DNA from 2 places in the Paenibacillus sp. OAE614 genome. Region 2 is predicted to be linked to the other one. Evidence: predicted binding sites of a transcription regulator. Region 2 holds the regulator's gene; the other holds the start of a gene.
What was found. Region 2 encodes CtsR, which represses protease genes until heat stress. Its sites were predicted from a motif close to ATGGTCAATAAAGGTCAAACA; they were not measured.
Positions count from the first base shown of each region.

Region 1: a site for CtsR is predicted at 2,344-2,364, ahead of clpP (ATP-dependent Clp endopeptidase proteolytic subunit ClpP). Genes of this name have one in related genera too.

Region 1 is NZ_JBEPOD010000001.1:6,707,345-6,717,534, forward strand. It holds gene gap (type I glyceraldehyde-3-phosphate dehydrogenase) at 1-811, opposite strand, end outside; gene ABIE48_RS30690 (sugar-binding transcriptional regulator) at 891-1,928, opposite strand; tRNA gene ABIE48_RS30695 (tRNA-Arg) at 2,169-2,243, shown strand; gene clpP (ATP-dependent Clp endopeptidase proteolytic subunit ClpP) at 2,452-3,048, shown strand; gene nrdI (class Ib ribonucleoside-diphosphate reductase assembly flavoprotein NrdI) at 3,475-3,834, shown strand; gene nrdE (class 1b ribonucleoside-diphosphate reductase subunit alpha) at 3,821-5,905, shown strand; gene nrdF (class 1b ribonucleoside-diphosphate reductase subunit beta) at 5,984-6,940, shown strand; gene ABIE48_RS30720 (MFS transporter) at 7,130-8,572, shown strand; gene ABIE48_RS30725 (PdaC/SigV domain-containing protein) at 8,734-9,837, opposite strand; gene ABIE48_RS30730 (polyamine ABC transporter substrate-binding protein) at 10,161-10,190, opposite strand, start outside.
Region 2 is NZ_JBEPOD010000001.1:7,458,392-7,468,581, forward strand. It holds rRNA gene ABIE48_RS34015 (16S ribosomal RNA) at 1-716, shown strand, start outside; tRNA gene ABIE48_RS34020 (tRNA-Ala) at 843-918, shown strand; rRNA gene ABIE48_RS34025 (23S ribosomal RNA) at 1,036-3,964, shown strand; rRNA gene rrf (5S ribosomal RNA) at 4,063-4,179, shown strand; gene ABIE48_RS34035 (GNAT family N-acetyltransferase) at 4,570-5,757, shown strand; gene ABIE48_RS34040 (CtsR family transcriptional regulator) at 6,163-6,624, shown strand; gene mcsA (protein-arginine kinase activator protein McsA) at 6,654-7,178, shown strand; gene mcsB (protein-arginine kinase McsB) at 7,207-8,265, shown strand; gene clpC (ATP-dependent protease ATP-binding subunit ClpC) at 8,343-10,190, shown strand, end outside.

The DNA of each region.
Region 1 (10,190 bases), 750 kb from region 2:
AAGTTTCTGGATCGGAAGCTTCTTTCATTGCTGCGTTCACTTCGTCAGCCGTTACTTTGGTGTTCAGAACTGTAACGAGCTCAGTCAGGGAACCTGTTGGTACAGGTACGCGTTGAGCGGCACCGTCCAGTTTGCCTTGCAGTTCTGGAAGAACCAGACCAATCGCTTTTGCAGCGCCAGTGGAGTTAGGAATGATGTTTTCTGCAGCTGCACGCGCACGACGGAAGTCACCTTTTGGATGCGGAGCGTCCAGGGTGTTTTGGTCGCCAGTGTAAGCGTGGATCGTTGTCATCAAACCTTGAACGATACCGAACTTGTCGTTCAGCGTTTTGGCCATAGGAGCCAGGCAGTTCGTTGTGCAAGATGCGCCGGAGATTACTGTCTCAGTTCCGTCCAGTGTCTCATGGTTAACGTTGTATACGATCGTCTTCATGTCGCCTGTAGCCGGAGCGGAGATCACAACTTTCTTAGCGCCGCCTTTCAGGTGTTTCTCAGCAGCCTCTTTCGTTGTGAAGAAGCCTGTGCACTCGAGAACGATGTCTACGCCAAGATCGCCCCAAGGAAGTTCTTCAGGGTTACGGTTCGCCAGAACCTTAACTTCTTTGCCGTTCACTTTGAAGAAGCCGTCGTGAACTTCGATGTCTCCGTTGAAAGTGCCTTGCGTTGTATCATATTTGAGCAGATGGGCCAACATCTTAGCGTCAGTAAGGTCGTTGATGGCTACAACTTCGATGCCTTCCACATTTTGAATACGGCGGAAAGCGAGTCGTCCGATACGTCCAAAACCGTTAATGCCTACTTTTACACTCATTGAATAGTCCTCCCAAAAGTTCGTATTTTATTTATTCAAAACAGGTAGATACCTGTCATGACATCAAAAGGAATGTTGTTTACTCGCCGTCGATTTCCCGGCAGATCTCGATTGCGGCCGCTTCGTCAACCACCAGAATGTCCTCGTGGCCGAACTTGAGCACCGCATGGATCGCTTGGGCCTTGCTTCGGCCGCCCGCAATGCCGATGACGGTCTCGGTCCGCATAATGTCCTCCAGCCGCAGCCCCAAAGTCATCATTTTATGAACGACAACGCCTTGTTCATTGAAATAGTAGCCAAAGGATTCGGCTACGGCTCCTTCCGACCGGATCTCCTCCACGGCGGCGGGATCCAGCCTTCTGCGACGGGTCATCTCCATCGCGTCCCCGATGCCGTGCATGATGATGCGGCAGTGCCTGATCGCCTGCACGATCTCCTGGATGTTGCGGTCCTGCACCAGCGACTGATACGCTTCATCGCTCAGGAGGTCCGGCACATGCAGCAGCCGGTACTGCGCGCCGACGCGCTTGGCCATGGTGGATGCGATCGTGTTCGCCTGAAACTCCACACTTTCGCCAAGTCCGCCCCTAGCTGGCACGAACCAGCTGTTCTTCATCGGTACGGCCGCCTGCGGCGTCAACTGCTCCGCCACTTCGGCGAGCGTTGAGCCTCCAGTCACCGCTACGGTGTCCCCTTGGTTCATGACGCCAAGCAGCGCTTTGGCACCCGCGCGTCCCAAGTCACGCTTCGTGAGCGGCGACGATTCGCAATCCCCGGGCACGACCACGACTTTGCGCAAGCCGTACGTCTGGCGGATCTTCTCGCCAAGATCATTGAGGCCGAACAGCACTTTCACCATCGGCTCCATCTGTTCGAGCAGCTTGCTTCCCGCCTCACTGACCCTCATCCCAGAGCTCTCGATCTCAATCAGGCCCTGGGACTTGAGAAGATCCGTCTCGGCCCGCAGCACCCGCTCGGTCATATGCAGGGATGCAGCGAGCGTTCTCCGGCCGATCAGCTCCGACAGCATGATCTGATGAAGAATGGTATATCTGGTCTTGAGAACGTCCACGAGATCAGGCAGAAGCTGCTTTTGTATCTCTAATATATCCCGCATTTCTTTCCACTCCTGCAACTTCGCTTCCCTCTCTCCACTGGCCCTAAAATGTCCCGGGTCAACGTTTTAAGTCCCACCACTATTCTACTCAATAATGGGGCTGGTTGCAAGTAGTCCACTGACTATAATTCACATCAGCCTTTCCTCCTATACAGCATTTTCCTGATCCAAAAAAATTAATAACTTAACCCTTGCATTTTGAGGCAAGCTATCATATAATAACTCTTGCTATTGAATTTTGCGCCCGTGGTCCAATGGATATGACGTAGGCCTCCGAAGCCTGAGATCGAGGTTCAATTCCTCGCGGGCGCGCCATTTTTCTTCAATAGAAGAGAACGCAGAACGGCAACCGTTCTACGTTATGTTTTTAACCAAACGTACCACAGCCAATCAGATGGCTATTTTTTTTACCTTGAGTTTGACTTTCTTTGACTTTTTGTTTGAAATTGTTTATCATGTGGTTAATACGGTAACAGTATGTATAGAATGACCTATTTTGAGCCAATTAAGGGAGGTTTTCCACGTGAGTTATATTCCTATGGTCGTCGAACAAAGCAACCGCGGTGAACGGGCTTACGACATCTATTCCCGTTTGCTGAAAGACCGCATCATTTTCCTGGGCACCGAAGTCAATGACGTGGTCGCCAATTCTATCATCGCCCAGCTGCTGTTCCTCGCAGCCGAAGATCCGGAGAAAGACATCCATTTGTACATTAACAGCCCCGGCGGATCCATTACGGCCGGTATGGCGATTTTCGATACAATGCAGTTCATCAAACCGGACGTATCTACAATCTGCGTAGGCTTGGCCGCTTCCATGGGCGCGTTCCTGCTGAACGCCGGCGCCAAGGGCAAACGCTTCGGCCTGCCGAACAGTGAGATCATGATCCACCAGCCGCTCGGGGGTGCGCAAGGCCAGGCTACGGATATCGAAATCCGCGCCCGCCGCATTCTGAAAATGCGCGACACCTTGAACCGCATCCTGTCCGAACGTACCGGACAGCCGCTGGAGCGCATCGAGAAAGACACCGACCGTGACTACTTCATGAGCGCAGCTGAAGCGCAGGAATACGGACTGATCGATAAAGTTCTGGAAAGCACTCCAATCCAAGGCGTGTAAATATTCGCGGCTTTGGAACCGAAGAAAAACAGGGAATCTCCCCGAATCGATCCGCTTACGGATCGCCGGGAGGCTCCCTGTTTTTTTGTTTATCAAGGCCCCGCGCAGGAGCGGACGCGCTATTAGAACATGATTCTCATAGGCTTGACCACATCAATATATTGATGTATTATTCTTAATACATGCCAAATATCATCTACATATTGATTTCCATCGGCATAGTATATATAACATATTTTCCCTCTATCCCAGTCTATTCGGTGTAGTTCTAGGATTAAGGGATTTCATTTTCAGCGAAGCTGAACCATTCTGTGATCACAAGAATAACGACCACGATATGTGGTGTGGTTATCTACAATGACGTCAATAGACGTTTTTTTTGCGCCCGTGACCACGGCAGAGAACATTATTCAGGAGTGAAGGATCATGCTGATCGTCTATGATTCCAAGACCGGCAATGTCAGACGCTTTATCAACAAGCTGAACATGAGAGCCATTCCGATCGAAGAGCAGGAGCAGGTGAATGAGCCTTACGTGCTCGTAACGTATACAACGGGTTTTGGGCAGGTGCCCGAGAAAGTGTCCAACTTCCTGTCGAAGAACAACCGCATGCTTCGCGGCGTGTCGGCAAGCGGCAACCGGAACTGGGGGCCTCGTTTTGCCAAGAGCGCGGATACGATATCAGAGATGTACCATGTGCCGGTCATCACCAAGTTCGAACTATCGGGAACGATGCGGGATACGGAGATTTTCAAAGAGAGGGTGCGGAGCATTGAAGCATATTGAACTCAACAACGAAATTATGCAGCGCGGATCGGACGGTTACTTTCTATTGGAAAAAGACCGGGAGGCGGTTGCCGCCTTTATGGGGGAAGTGGAGCGCGATACGATGAAGTTCGGCTCCCTGCGCGAGAAGCTGGATTACCTGATCAGCAACGACTACTATGAGAACGTGTTTGAGCATTACACCTACGACGAAGTCGAGTCCGTGTTCAACCTGACGGCGAGCAGCGACTTCCAATTCCAGTCCTACATGGCGATCTCGAAGTTCTACAAGGACTATGCGATGAGAACCAACGACAAGAAGCAGTACCTGGAGCAGTACCCGGACCGCGTCGCCATCGTGGCGCTGTACTTGGGCGAAGGAAATATCGGTAAAGCGCTCCGCATCGCCGAAGCGATGATTGAGCAGCGGCTGCAGCCTGCGACCCCGACCTTCCTCAATGCCGGCAAAAGCCGCCGCGGCGAGCTGGTCTCCTGCTTCCTGCTGGAAATGGACGATTCGCTCAATTCGATCAACTACGTGCTCGGCACCTGCATGCAGCTGTCCAAAATCGGCGGCGGCGTCGCCGTCAATTTGTCCAAGCTGCGTGGGCGCGGCGAACCGATCAAAGGCGTGGCCGGAGCGGCCAAAGGCATCATGCCGGTGCTGAAGCTGATGGAGGACGCGTTCTCCTATGCCGACCAAATGGGCCAGCGCAAAGGCTCGGGTGCTGGATACTATAACATTTTCGGCTGGGATGTTATCGAGTTCCTTGATTCGAAGAAAATCAACGCCGACGAGAAGCTGCGCATCAAGACGCTGTCGATCGGTCTGATTGTCCCGAACAAATTTTACGAGCTCGCCGCCCAGAACAAGCCGCTTGTGGTCTTTGGCCCCTACTCGGTGTACAAAGCCTACGGCAAGCATCTGGACGACCTGGACATGGACGAAATGTACGACGAGCTTCTCGCCAATGACCAGGTGACGAAGAAAACCGTCATGAGCGCCCGCGACATGCTGACGAAAATCGCCTCGATCCAGCTCGAGTCCGGTTATCCGTACATCGTGAACAAATCGAACGCTAACAAAGTACATGCGTTGAAGGATGTCGGCCAGATCAAAATGTCCAACCTGTGCACGGAAATTTTCCAGCTGCAGGAGACATCGGAAATTAACGACTACGGTGTCGATGATGTGATTCGCCGGGACATCAGCTGCAACCTGGCCTCGCTGAACATCGTGAACGTGATGGAGCAGGGCAAAATCAAGGAATCCGTCCGTGTCGGCATCGAGGCCCTTACCGTCGTCAGCGATCACTCCCGCGTGGAGAACGCGCCGGGCGTGAGCCTCGCCAACAAGGAGCTGCACTCCGTCGGCCTTGGAGCCATGAACCTGAACGGTTACCTGGCCAAAAACAAAATCGCATACGAGAGCGCGGAAGCGCGCGAGTTTGCGAGCACCTTTTTCATGATGATGAACTACTACTCGCTGGAGCAAAGCATGGAAATCGCGCGCGATCGCGGCGAAACGTTCCGGGACTTCGACAAGTCCGAGTACGCGAAGGGTACCTATTTTGACCGCTACCTCGAAAAGGACTTCCGGCCGCAATCGGAACGCGTGAAGCAGCTGTTTGAAGGCATCGAGATCCCGTCCCCTGAGGACTGGGCACAGCTCAAGGCGCTTGTGCAGAAGCACGGACTGTACCATGCCTACCGTCTGGCGATCGCGCCGACGCAGAGCATCTCGTACATCCAGAACGCGACGTCCAGCGTCATGCCAATCGTCGAGCATATCGAAACGCGTACCTACGCGAACTCGACGACATATTACCCGATGCCGTTCCTCAGCGCGGAAACGCAGTGGTATTATAAATCGGCCTACAATATCGACCAGTTCCGCCTGATCGACATGATCGCGGAAATCCAGCAGCATGTGGACCAAGGCATTTCCACCGTGCTGCACGTCAACAGCACCGTATCGACCCGGGAGTTGTCCCGTTTCTATATTTACGCCGCCCAGAAGGGGCTCAAATCGCTGTACTACACCCGGACGAAAAAATTGTCCATCGAAGAGTGCACCAGCTGCGCCGTCTAAATTCGAATATTACGCAAGGCGACGGCGGGGGCTTGAACAGCCCCTGTCGCCTTCTTCTATAAAAGGAGCAATGGCCTGATGAAAGCAGTAAACTGGAACCGGCCTGACGACGATTTTACGCTCATGTTCTGGCAGCAGAACATCATGCAGTTTTGGACCGACGACGAAATCCCTTTGTCCGACGATAAAATGGACTGGATCAAAATGACCGACGAGGAGCGCACCGCCTACAAGCATGTTCTTGGCGGACTGACGCTGCTGGATACGCTGCAGGGCGGCGTCGGCATGCCGAAAATTTTGGAGCATGTGGAAGGCCTGCAGCGCAAAGCCGTGCTCGGCTTCATGTCGATGATGGAGCAAATCCACGCCAAATCGTACAGCAGCATTTTCACCACGCTCGCTTCGACGGAAGAGATCGACGCCATTTTCCGCTGGGTGGAGGACAACGAGCAGCTGCAGTTCAAAGCGAAGAGCATCGAATCCTGGTACGCAAACATTCAAACCAAGCGCGATCTGTACAAGGCGATGGCCGCTTCCGTCTTCCTGGAAAGCTATCTGTTCTACAGCGGCTTCTTCTATCCGCTTTACCTGGCCGGCCAGGGCAAAATGACCAGCAGCGGCGAAATCATCGACCTGATCATCCGTGACGAGAGCATTCACGGCCTGTACGTCGGCACGCTGGCCCAGGAGCTGTTCCAGGAGTTCTCTTTCGAAGAGCAGGAGGAACTGCGCCGGGAGCTGTACGAGCTGCTTGAGACGCTGTATCAGAACGAGGTGAAATATACGGATGACTTGTACAGCCCGATCGGACTGCAGGAGGAAGTGAAAACCTATGTCCGCTATAACGCCAACAAAGCGCTGATGAATCTCGGCTTCGAGCCGCATTTCCCGGAAGAGCCGATCAACCCGATCGTCTTCAACGGGATCAGCACCCACACCAAGCAGCATGATTTCTTCTCAAAAAAAGGCAACGGCTACGTCCGCGCGATCAACATCGAGCCGCTGTCCGACGACGACTTCGTGTTTGACGTATAAGTTCCGTCAAGTAAACAGAAGGAGCTCCGCTCCATAACAAAATCCCCTTTGAGCAGGCAAGTGCAGGAAAGCGCACTGCCGTTTGCTCAGAGGGGATTTTTTCTTTGTTGACATTTCAAATTATTTTGAAATATAATGTTCCCGATCCAATCATTTCAAAATAATTTGAATTATAGGGGTGAACTACGAATGTCTACTGATCAACAAACTCGGCTAAGCGGCTCTACAACCGAGATCGCTGCTGTCAAGCAGCGGGGCATGGGATGGAGTTTGGCACTGCTTGCTCTAGCACAGCTGATTTACGGGCTCGACATCAATATCGTTTTCGTCGCTTTGCCTGAGATCGGACATGGCCTTGGCTTCTCGGAACAGTCCCTGCAATGGGTGGTCAGTGCTTACACGGTTTTCTGCGGGGGCTTCCTGCTTCTTGGAGGGCGTGCTGCCGATATGCTGGGACAAAAGCGAATGTTTATTTTTGCGTTGGTCCTTTACGCCCTTTCTTCGCTATTGGGAGGCTTGGCTTGGGACCCGCTCGTCATCATTATAGCCCGTGCCATCCAAGGTATCGGAGCGGCGTTCCTGTTTCCCGCTACGTTATCGCTGATCAACCGATTGTTTGAGGAAGGCCCGCGCCGAAACCGCGCTCTTGCCGTATGGGGCGGGGCAGGAGCCAGCGGCCTGACGATTGGCTCGATTCTAGGTGGGGTATTGACCAATGCGTTCGGCTGGGAAGCGGTCTTTTTGGTGAATGTTCCATTAGCAGGAATCGTTGCACTAGCCGCGCTGTTCGTTATTCCCCGCGACGAACGGCGGAATCAAAAGCGCTATTTCGATGTGCCCGGCGCCGCCACGGTAACCGCAGGCGCTACTCTCTTGGTATATGTTCTTGTCCAGGGGCCCGAATTGGGCTGGGCCTCCACGGAAATGATCATATGTGCTGCCCTTTCCCTGATCCTCTTGTCGATCTTCGCCCTGATCGAAATACGCAGTACCGCTCCTTTAATGTCGATCCATCTTTTCCGTAACCGCAGCTTGGCTGCCAGCATGGTCATTACATTCATCTACATGGGGACGTTTGGTGCCTTACCTTACTTCCTGACAACCTTATTTCAAAATGTGCACAGATACAGTGCTCTGCAAACCGGGCTTGCCTTCATTATCCCTTCCTTGGCGATTGCCGCAGGCACCCAGCTCGGCGAGCGGCTGGCGTCCCGTTTGGAGGCGCGAAGCACGCTGCTTATCGGCATGATCATCGGAATTGTCGGGACCATACTGATTCCATTAGGTGCGTACACAGACAGCAGCTATCTGATGATCGTTCCGGGCCTTGTAATTTCCGGGATCGGCCAGGGCATCACTTGGACCGCCATGTGGATCACGGCTTCAAACGGTGTAGCCCCGGAGGACCAAGGCGTCGCGTCCGGGATGGCCTCGACCACCTTAAACATCGGCAATGCCATCGGGCTTGCCATCTTGATCGCCATCGCCAACTCGGGTACGCATCAAATGACGGGTGAAGCTTTTCGCCAAGCATTAGCTGAGGGTAATCGGACAGCCATTTATCTTGCGGCGCTCGGCATTCTCCTCGGCGCGCTTGTCGCCTTGTTTTTGCCCCGCAAACGAAAAATATGACCGGCTGTCGCCACGCAGCAAAAACAGCCAAACCCCCGTTATAGGTTTAACGGGGGTTTAGCCGCATAAAGTATCCCTTGAGGACCGTTGACCGACGCTCGTTGGGATAAATGTTCTATATCATCAGACTCGCTTACATCATCTCAGCTGCATCGGCTCCATTATTTCGCTGCTTCGAACGGATCCGTTCCCTTCGGCAGCAGGTCGCTGAAGTTGAACGTATAGGTCGGGAAGCCGGCGGCATACGGCCCGATTTCATACTGCTGGAAGAAGATCGTCAATCCGCTTTCCTTCACATAGAAGTCCGCGTCCTTTTTCAAACCGTTGAATCCGTCAGTGAAGCCGTCTTTGGTCGCTCTTTGCTTCAGCAGTTTGTCCAGCTTGGTCTTGGCGTCGGCCGAATTGTGGAGCAGGCTGTCCAGCGTCAGCTGTTTGCCGTCCTTCAGCGAGAACGTAAACCCTTCACGGGCCGTCATCCCGTGAGCTCCGCCTGTGTATTCATAAGAATCCGTCACGATGCTCAGGACGCCTTGGCGGTTATAAGTAACCAGGAACGTTCCGTCGAACTCATACGGGTGCTCCACTTTCGCGTCGCGCTTTTTCGCCTTGGCCTTGGCTTCTGTGGCGAACGCTTCCGCCTTGTCTTTAAATACTTTGTTGATCGCCTCCTGGGCGTCCGCGTTAGCCAGCCCGCTTAACTGAGGATAACGGATCAGAATCGTTGCATTGGCGTCGCTCGCCTTGATGAGTTCGGTGGAGATTGTCACCTGGTTCATCTGACGCTTGGACAGGCTCAACGTCTTGGAAGACGTGTTAAACACGCCCTGGAAGCCCATATAGTCGTTCAGCAGCTTGAAAGGAACGTACAGCTTGCCGTCGATCAATTTTCCATCATAGCTGTACGAATTGTCCCCGACATAGCTTCCGTTGATATAAGCGCTGACCCCGTAGTCGGAAACCTCCAGGTTCAGCTTCGTTACCCCGGATCCGACAGTGTACGTCTTGATACCCGGATTATAAGACAGCGGCAGACCGGCGGCATCGCGCAAAATGGACACCGGAATCATGGTGACCCCGTCAACCAGTTTCCCCTGCAGCGATAGCACCTTGCCGTTATATTTTAACGCCACTCCCGGCTGCGCAGCCGGCTTCACGACTGGCTTTGAGGCTGCTGCCGATACCTGCGAACCTCCGAACACGCCGGCATTTCCGATCAATACGCCTGCGGCCAGCACCGCGGCTCCCCATTTCATTCCCTTGTTCATCCCTATCAAATCTCCTCTCCAAACATTGCTGCTTGTGCTAGTCATATGATTTATTACCCAAATTCACCACTTCCCTATTATAAAAAAGACCTCAGCCGATTTGTTTACAACCGGGGTTACAGTATTGTCGTTTACGCCAGCCAAAAGTATAACTCTCTTAACCTTTACGTTAACTTTGTGTTCTTTCATCCGATCAGCCACAGGCCTTGCAATCATGAAGTCATAAAAATAATGCCCCGTTCCGGAAGCCAGCTTAAGCATGGATCCCGAAACAGGGCAATTGTTCTTAAACGATATAACGGTCGTTGTAAGGCCTCTGCTTACTACCGTCCGCTCTTCAGCTCCGTCCAGTA
Region 2 (10,190 bases):
GGTGTTAGGGGTTTCGATACCCTTGGTGCCGAAGTTAACACATTAAGCATTCCGCCTGGGGAGTACGGTCGCAAGACTGAAACTCAAAGGAATTGACGGGGACCCGCACAAGCAGTGGAGTATGTGGTTTAATTCGAAGCAACGCGAAGAACCTTACCAGGTCTTGACATCCCTCTGACCGGTCTAGAGATAGGCCTTTCCTTCGGGACAGAGGAGACAGGTGGTGCATGGTTGTCGTCAGCTCGTGTCGTGAGATGTTGGGTTAAGTCCCGCAACGAGCGCAACCCTTGATTTTAGTTGCCAGCACTTCGGGTGGGCACTCTAGAATGACTGCCGGTGACAAACCGGAGGAAGGCGGGGATGACGTCAAATCATCATGCCCCTTATGACCTGGGCTACACACGTACTACAATGGCCAGTACAACGGGAAGCGAAGCCGCGAGGTGGAGCCAATCCTATCAAAGCTGGTCTCAGTTCGGATTGCAGGCTGCAACTCGCCTGCATGAAGTCGGAATTGCTAGTAATCGCGGATCAGCATGCCGCGGTGAATACGTTCCCGGGTCTTGTACACACCGCCCGTCACACCACGAGAGTTTACAACACCCGAAGTCGGTGAGGTAACCGCAAGGAGCCAGCCGCCGAAGGTGGGGTAGATGATTGGGGTGAAGTCGTAACAAGGTAGCCGTATCGGAAGGTGCGGCTGGATCACCTCCTTTCTATGGAGAATCGCTTCCTGCGATGGAAGCATTCAAATAACGGTCGACGCAAGTCGCCGTACCCGCTTTGCGTAAGCAAAGCAACCTATGACATCATTCCATTTGTTCAGTTTTGATGGAATTTGAGGGGCTATAGCTCAGCTGGGAGAGCGCCTGCCTTGCAAGCAGGAGGTCAGCGGTTCGATCCCGCTTAGCTCCACCAATCATCTTTCATCGATTTGATCCTTGAAAACTAGATAACGAAACGAATCTGCGTTTTAGAAATATCCTTTTAGCTGCTTGTGTCTTCATTGTAAGACCAAGAAGTAAAAAGTAGCATGGTTAAGCTACTAAGAGCACACGGAGGATGCCTAGGCGCTAGGAGCCGATGAAGGACGTGGCGAACAACGATACTGCCTCGGGGAGCTGTAAGCAAGCTTTGATCCGGGGATGTCCGAATGGGGAAACCCGGCTGATGTAATAGTCAGTCACTCATAACTGAATACATAGGTTATGGTGAGGCATACCAGGGGAACTGAAACATCTAAGTACCCTGAGGAAGAGAAAACAAGAGTGATTCCGTCAGTAGCGGCGAGCGAACGCGGAACAGCCTAAACCGGTCAGCTTGCTGGCCGGGGTTGTGGGACGTCTCACATGGAGTTACAAAGGAACTGGTTAGGCGAAGAGGTCTGGAAAGGCCCGGCATAGAAGGTAAAAGCCCTGTAGCCGAAAGTCAGTTCCCTCCGAGACGGATCCCGAGTAGTGCGGGGCACGTGAAACCCCGTATGAATCTGGCAGGACCATCTGCTAAGGCTAAATACTCCCTAGCGACCGATAGTGAAACAGTACCGTGAGGGAAAGGTGAAAAGCACCCCGGAAGGGGAGTGAAATAGAACCTGAAACCGTGTGCTTACAAGAAGTCAGAGCCCTGTTTATGGGTGATGGCGTGCCTTTTGTAGAATGAACCGGCGAGTTACGTTCCCGTGCAAGGTTAAGGTGAGAAGCCGGAGCCGCAGCGAAAGCGAGTCTGAATAGGGCGAATGAGTACGTGGACGTAGACCCGAAACCGTGTGATCTACCCCTGTCCAGGGTGAAGGTGCGGTAACACGCACTGGAGGCCCGAACCCACGAATGTTGAAAAATTCGGGGATGAGGTGGGGGTAGCGGAGAAATTCCAATCGAACTCGGAGATAGCTGGTTCTCCCCGAAATAGCTTTAGGGCTAGCCTCGGTGAATAGAGTCGTGGAGGTAGAGCACTGATTGGGTGCGGGGCCCGCAAGGGTTACCAAGCTCAGTCAAACTCCGAATGCCATAGACTTGTAACCGGGAGTCAGACAGTGAGTGCTAAGATCCATTGTCAAAAGGGAAACAGCCCAGACCATCAGCTAAGGTCCCCAAGTGTGTGTTAAGTGGGAAAGGATGTGGAGTTGCACAGACAACCAGGATGTTGGCTTAGAAGCAGCCACCATTGAAAGAGTGCGTAATAGCTCACTGGTCGAGTGACTCTGCGCCGAAAATGTAACGGGGCTAAACACACCACCGAAGCTGTGGCTTGATGCTTTGCATCAGGGGTAGGGGAGCGTTGTATACAGCGTTGAAGGTATACCGTAAGGAGTGCTGGAGCGTATACAAGTGAGAATGCCGGTATGAGTAACGAAAAGATCAGTGAGAATCTGATCCGCCGAAAGCCCAAGGTTTCCTGAGGAAGGCTCGTCCGCTCAGGGTAAGTCGGGACCTAAGGTGAGGCCGACAGGCGTAATCGAAGGACAACAGGTTGAAATTCCTGTACCACCGTAAACCGTTATGAGTGATGGGGTGACGCAGGAGGGTAGTGACGCGAGCTGATGGATGCTCGTCCAAGCAGTGAGGCTGGTGTGTAGGCAAATCCGCACACTTTAAGGCTGGGCTGTGACGGGGAGGGAAAATTATAGTACCGAAGGTCATGATCTCACACTGCCAAGAAAAGCCTCTAACCAGGTGAAGGTGCCCGTACCGCAAACCGACACAGGTAGGCGAGAAGAGAATTCTAAGGCGCGCGGAAGAACTCTCGTTAAGGAACTCGGCAAAATGACCCCGTAACTTCGGGAGAAGGGGTGCCCCGGTAGTGTGAATAGCACGAGGGGGCCGCAGTGAAAAGGCCCAAGCGACTGTTTAGCAAAAACACAGGTCTGTGCGAAGCCGCAAGGCGAAGTATACGGGCTGACGCCTGCCCGGTGCTGGAAGGTTAAGGGGAGCGGTTAGGGAGCAATCCCGAAGCTGTGAACCGAAGCCCCAGTAAACGGCGGCCGTAACTATAACGGTCCTAAGGTAGCGAAATTCCTTGTCAGGTAAATTCTGACCCGCACGAATGGCGTAACGACTTGGGCGCTGTCTCAACGAGAGATCCGGTGAAATTTTAATACCTGTGAAGATGCAGGTTACCCGCGACAAGACGGAAAGACCCCATGGAGCTTTACTGCAGCTTGATATTGGATTTGGGTACGATCTGTACAGGATAGGTGGGAGCCTTTGAAACCTGAGCGCCAGCTTGGGTGGAGGCGCCGTTGGGATACCACCCTGATCGTATCTAGGTTCTAACCTGGTACCGTGATCCGGTATGGGGACAGTGTCAGGTGGGCAGTTTGACTGGGGCGGTCGCCTCCTAAAGAGTAACGGAGGCGCCCCAAGGTTCCCTCAGAATGGTTGGAAATCATTCGAAGAGTGCAAAGGCAGAAGGGAGCTTGACTGCGAGACCTACAAGTCGAGCAGGGACGAAAGTCGGGCTTAGTGATCCGGTGGTACCGCATGGAAGGGCCATCGCTCAACGGATAAAAGCTACCCTGGGGATAACAGGCTTATCTCCCCCAAGAGTCCACATCGACGGGGAGGTTTGGCACCTCGATGTCGGCTCATCGCATCCTGGGGCTGAAGTAGGTCCCAAGGGTTGGGCTGTTCGCCCATTAAAGCGGTACGCGAGCTGGGTTCAGAACGTCGTGAGACAGTTCGGTCCCTATCTGTCGTGGGCGTAGGAAATTTGAGAGGAGCTGTCCTTAGTACGAGAGGACCGGGATGGACGTACCGCTGGTGCACCAGTTGTTCCGCCAGGAGCATGGCTGGGTAGCTACGTACGGACGGGATAAGCGCTGAAAGCATCTAAGCGTGAAGCCCCCCTCAAGATGAGATTTCCCAGTATGTAAGACCCCTTGTAGACGACGAGGTAGATAGGTTGGAGGTGGAAGTGCAGCAATGCATGGAGCTGACCAATACTAATCGGTCGAGGGCTTATCCTAAAAGCTTTCTGAAAGAAAGCTTGCTACGGAAGCATATGCTTAGATTAATTCGCAGATTCGTTTCGTATCTAGTTTTCAGGTGATCAAACACTTGAACGTTTGGTGGCGATAGCGGAGGGGTTCCACGCGTACCCATCCCGAACACGACCGTTAAGCCCTCCAGCGCCGATGGTACTTGGACCGAAGGGTCCTGGGAGAGTAGGACGTTGCCAAGCGAAGAACCACTGTTGATAACATCGACAGTGGTTTTTTTGTTCCCCCCCGCTCCTGTTGATAAGGGGCTTTTTTCATCCACAGCCCCCAATGTTTTTGACATTCCTTCATCTTAATTATGCACAGATAACGTTTTCGACTCCCCGTTTCGCCAAAAAACCATCCACAAATACACAAAATGATCCCCATAACCCACAGATGATCGTGAATAACCACGACAAGATCCTATTCTTTATATTAGTTGTCCCCAGGTAAACAGGATAAATTGCAGGATGGATTGACTTTGCACACAGGTTTTGCCATACTCGTCTTTGAATTGAATTCAATGATTGTCAGGACGATGATGGTTTGATTGAATTCGCAGGCACATCCTTAATAGGCGAGGTGGAAGCATGGAAATCCGGAATTTACGGGAAGAAGAATTTGAGCAAAGCACTCGGCTAAGCGAATATGCTTTTCAATACAAGATGACTCCCGAGCGAAAGCAGCTGGCCAAAGAACGATTTAAACCTGAGCAGGTGTGGGGCATTTTTGACGAAGATGAGCAACTGGCTGCTAAGCTGGTGTTAATCCCGTTTACGGTATCGGTTCAAGGTGAGACTTTTCCTATGGGCGGAATTGCGAGCGTTTCCACATGGCCGGAGAACCGAAGGCAGGGTTATATTAAGCATCTGTTGACGCACGCGCTGCAGCAGATGAATGAGAACGGGCAAGTCTTTTCCATGCTGCATCCTTTTTCCTACCCGTTTTACCGGAAATACGGCTGGGAAATGTTCAGCGAGTACAAGAAATATGTCATTTCTACCGATAAATTGCCGGCAAAGGTCATCACTGAAGGCGCGATTCGGCGGGATACCAAGGACGTGGATGTTCTGGATACGGTCTATGCTGCATTTTCCAAACGTTATAATGGATTAATGGTCCGAACCCGGGAATGGTGGACCCGTTCGGTACTGGATGAAGATGGGCATACCGCGGTATATTATTCGGCATCAGGTGCGCCGGAAGGATATGTTCTTTATAAGGTGGAAAACAAGGAGTTTACCATCGATGAACTCGTTTATGTCACGGATGAGGCACGTCGTGCGCTATGGACTTATATCGCCAATCACGATTCAATGGTGACGCAGGTAATCGTCAATTTCATGCCGATAGATGACAGTCTTACATATCATTTGGCCGATCCACGTATTAACCAGGAAATTATCCCATATGGGATGGCCCGTATCGTAAATATGAAGAAACTCGTCGAAGCTTATCCTTTTACAGCCTCCGGCGAGGGGGGATCCGAGCGTCTAACTATTCAGCTGACGGATATGTATGCACCTTGGAATGAAGGCGTTTGGAGCTGGTCGTTCTCATCGGACGGAACCGCATCGGTCTCTCCCCTGGATTCATCTCAAGAACAGCAGGATGAGGTCCTTAGCTGCGACATCCAGGCACTGACCGTCATGCTGACGGGGTTCAAACGGCCGGCTGAACTATACCAATCCGGACGAATTTCAGGCAGTGCGAAGGCAGTGAGCATATTGGAAGCGCGGATCCCCGCCCGACAGACCTTGTTTATGGACTTCTTTTAATCATGGTATAATATTCCTTACTTTATAGTTCTTAAAGAGCTGGAATCCGGTCAGAATAATAGCCCTCTGCATACGTTGCAGGGGGTTATTTCGTATCGGTGCGGTATAAAAAGAAGGAGAACGTCAAAAATGAAGATACACCCTCTTGGCAAAACGTGAGAATATGTTATAATTTAGATCAAAGAAAGTCAAAGTCAACGTAAATTCAAATGTATGTTTGTTTACGGTTGAACTCACAATAGTGAATGCGCAAGGTTTAGATCAGTTATAACATATTCACCGGGTTAAGATCCAGATTCGAGCCCACGACCATTGGTTAAGTTTAGAGAAGATGGTATGGGTATGCGAACGGACTAACGAATGACCATGAAGGTCTTGACGTTTTAACGTAATGGAGGATGAACAATGCGTAATATCTCTGATATTATTGAACAATATCTGAAGGGTATTCTGCATGATAGTCCCGAAGGAATGATTGAAATTCAGCGCAACGATCTGGCTGATCAGTTCTCATGCGTTCCATCCCAGATCAACTATGTGATCAGTACACGATTCACGCTGGAAAAAGGTTATCTTGTGGAAAGCAAGCGCGGTGGCGGAGGGTATATCCGGATTCAACGGATTGAACTCCCGCAATACTCGGCGCTTCATACGCATCTCCACCAAACGATTGGGGAACGCATCGATCAGAACGTGGCCGAAGGGCTGATCTATCAGTTGGAGGAAGCACGCATCCTTAGCAAACGCGAAGCGAGCATTATGCGCGCCGCGATATCCAGAGAGTGCCTGATGATCAAGCTTCCTTACCGGGATGAGATACGTGCTCGGCTGATGAAGGCGATGCTGATTTCTTTGTTAGGCAAATAGGCTTACGGAGAAAAAGGAGGTACATCGGTATGCTTTGCCAAGAATGTGGTAAGAGACCGGCGACTCTCCATTTTACCAAGATTGTGAATGGTGAGAAGACGGAGTTTCATTTTTGCGAATCCTGTGCCCGGGAGAAAGGGGAAATGATCCCCGGAACCTCTGGCGGATTTTCTATACACAGCCTGCTGTCTGGTCTCATGGACATTGACATGGCCGGCAAAGGGGCGGCAAGCAGCGCCAAGGCTGCTCAATCGCTGAGATGTGAAGAGTGCGGGATGACGTACTCGCAGTTTAGCAAGATCGGCCGGTTCGGCTGCAGCTCCTGTTATAAGTACTTCGGCAACCGCCTGGACCCTCTGCTCAAAAGAGTTCACGGTAGTACCGTACATGTCGGCAAGCTGCCCAAGAGAGGCGGCAGCAAAATTCAAGCCAAACGGAAAATCGACGGCTTGAAGCTCGAGCTTCAGCAGCGTATTCATGAAGAGGAATTCGAAGAGGCTGCGAAGCTGCGCGACCAGATCCGTACGCTTGAGAAAGAATTGTCGGAACAGTAAAGTTCACTCGAAGGAGGAGGAATGCGTGATGCCAAATCTCCGGTTTACCGAGAAAGCGCTGAGCGATTGGATGCGCGGCCAGGCCGATGCTTCCGAAATCGTCATCAGCAGCCGGGTTCGGGTTGCGCGCAACCTGCAGCATCTTCCTTTTCCGCTATTGGCCACCCGCCAGCAGTCGGAGGAAGTGCTCAAACGTCTGACGGGTATTCCCAGTGATCACCTTCAGTCTTTTGGAACTTTTTATACCGTGGAGCTCGACCACATCGATCCGCTGGACAAAAGGGTGCTGGTAGAGAAGCATTTGATCAGCCCTAATTTGGCGAATGAATCCCAGAACGGCGCGGTGATCCTCAGTGAGGACGAATCGGTCAGCATTATGATTAACGAAGAGGACCATCTTCGCATTCAATGTCTATACCCCGGTTTTCAAATCCGCCAAGCCTGGGAGAAGGCCTCGAGCATTGACGATAAATTTGAGGAATACATCGATTACGCCTTTGACGATAAGCACGGGTACTTGACCAGCTGTCCAACCAATGTGGGCACAGGCCTGCGGGCTTCGGTCATGATGCACCTCCCGGCGCTGGTGATGACCCAGCAGATCAACCGGATTTTATCCGCCGTTTCACAAGTTGGGCTCACGGTTAGAGGAATTTACGGGGAAGGCAGCGAAGCAATAGGTAACCTGTTCCAAATTTCGAATCAGATTACCTTGGGACAGACCGAGAATGAAATCATCGACAACCTCCACAGCGTCGTGCTGCAGATTATCGAGCATGAGAAAAATGCACGCACGCGGCTTATGAACGATTCCAGACTTCGCATTACCGACCGCATCAAACGGTCCTATGGGATTTTATCCTACGCGGAAGTCATGGATTCGAAGGAGGCGGGGCAGCGTCTCTCCGACGTGCGCCTTGGGGTTGACCTCGGGATTCTCGAAGGACCGTCCATTTCGGTGATGAATGAACTGAATGTGATGACCCAGCCGGGCTTCCTGCAGAAAACCTACGGTCACGATATGAACACTGAAGAACGCGATATTTACCGGGCGAAGCTCATCCGGGAAACCCTCGGAAAGCGCTGAGCCTTTATGATATACAGCTTTACGATGAAGGACGCAAGTGGAGAAGCGATGATAAAACTCATGGAGGTGCAGGAGATATGATGTTCGGAAGATTTACGGAACGTGCGCAGAAGGTGCTCGCATTGGCACAAGAGGAAGCGGTTCGTTTAGGGCATAACAACATTGGTACGGAGCATATTTTGCTCGGACTGATCCGGGAAGGGGACGGCATAGCCGCTAAAGCTTTAATCGGACTCGGACTTGGCCTTGAAAAAATCCAGGATGAAGTGGAAACGCTCATCGGACGGGGGCAGGAACAGCCGACGAATATCGCTTATACCCCCCGCGCCAAAAAGGTAATTGAGCTGTCCATGGACGAAGCGCGCAAATTGGGTCATACGTATGTGGGCACAGAGCACATCCTGCTCGGCCTCATTCGCGAAGGCGAAGGCGTGGCCGCCCGTGTGTTGAATAATCTCGGCATCAGCCTGAATAAGGCACGCCAGCAAGTGCTGCAACTGCTGGGCAGCAGCGAGGCTGTATCCAGCCATCACGGCAACCAATCCAACGTCAGCACGCCGACGCTCGACAGCCTGGCTCGTGACTTGACTGCGATTGCCAAGGAAGGCAACCTGGATCCGGTCATCGGCCGCAGCAACGAGATCGAAAGAGTTATCCAGGTCCTCAGCCGCCGGACCAAAAACAATCCGGTGCTGATCGGTGAGCCGGGGGTTGGTAAAACCGCCATCGCCGAAGGCCTGGCGCAAAAAATAATCAACAACGAAATCCCGGAAACGCTGCGTGACAAACGCGTCATGACGCTGGACATGGGATCGGTTGTAGCCGGTACGAAATACCGCGGCGAGTTCGAGGACCGCTTGAAGAAAATCATGGATGAGATCCGCCAAGCGGGCAACATCATCCTCTTTATCGACGAGCTGCATACGCTGATCGGTGCCGGCGGCGCGGAAGGCGCTATCGACGCATCCAACATTCTGAAGCCGTCGCTTGCCCGCGGAGAGCTGCAGTGCATCGGTGCCACCACGCTGGATGAGTACCGCAAATATATCGAGAAAGACGCCGCTCTGGAGCGCCGTTTCCAACCGATCACGGTGGATCAGCCGTCTCCGGAAGAAGCGATTCAAATTCTGTTCGGCCTGCGCGACCGCTACGAAGCGCATCACCGCGTGAAAATTACGGATGAGGCGATCGTGGAAGCCGTGAAGCTGTCGGACCGCTACATTTCCGACCGGTTCCTGCCGGATAAAGCGATCGACCTGATCGACGAGGCGGGCTCTAAGGTAAGGCTTCACACGTACACCATTCCGCCGAATCTGAAGGAACTGGAAAGCCGGCTTGAAGATATCCGCAAGGAAAAAGATTCGGCCGTGCAAAGCCAGGAATTCGAGAAAGCGGCCGCCCTTCGCGATACGGAGCAGAAGATCCGCGAAGAGCTGGACGTTACAAAGAATCAATGGAAAGAGAAACAGGGCCGTACGGACTCCGAAGTGACGCCTGAGGATATCGCCCAGGTTGTGGCCAGCTGGACCGGTATTCCGGTCAGCAAGCTGAAGGAAGAAGAAACGGAACGCCTGCTGAATATGGAGACAATCCTGCACGAACGCGTTATCGGCCAGGAAGAAGCCGTCAAGGCGGTCAGCCGCGCGGTAAGACGTTCCCGTGCCGGTCTGAAGGATCCGAAACGTCCGATTGGATCGTTCATCTTCCTTGGACCTACGGGTGTAGGTAAAACCGAACTGGCCCGTGCTCTGGCCGAGGCGATGTTCGGCGACGAAAATGCGGTAGTCCGCATCGACATGTCCGAGTACATGGAGAAACACTCCACGTCCCGGCTGGTCGGAGCGCCTCCGGGATACGTCGGCTATGACGAAGGCGGCCAGCTGACCGAAAAAGTACGCCGCAAGCCGTACTCGGTCGTTCTGCTG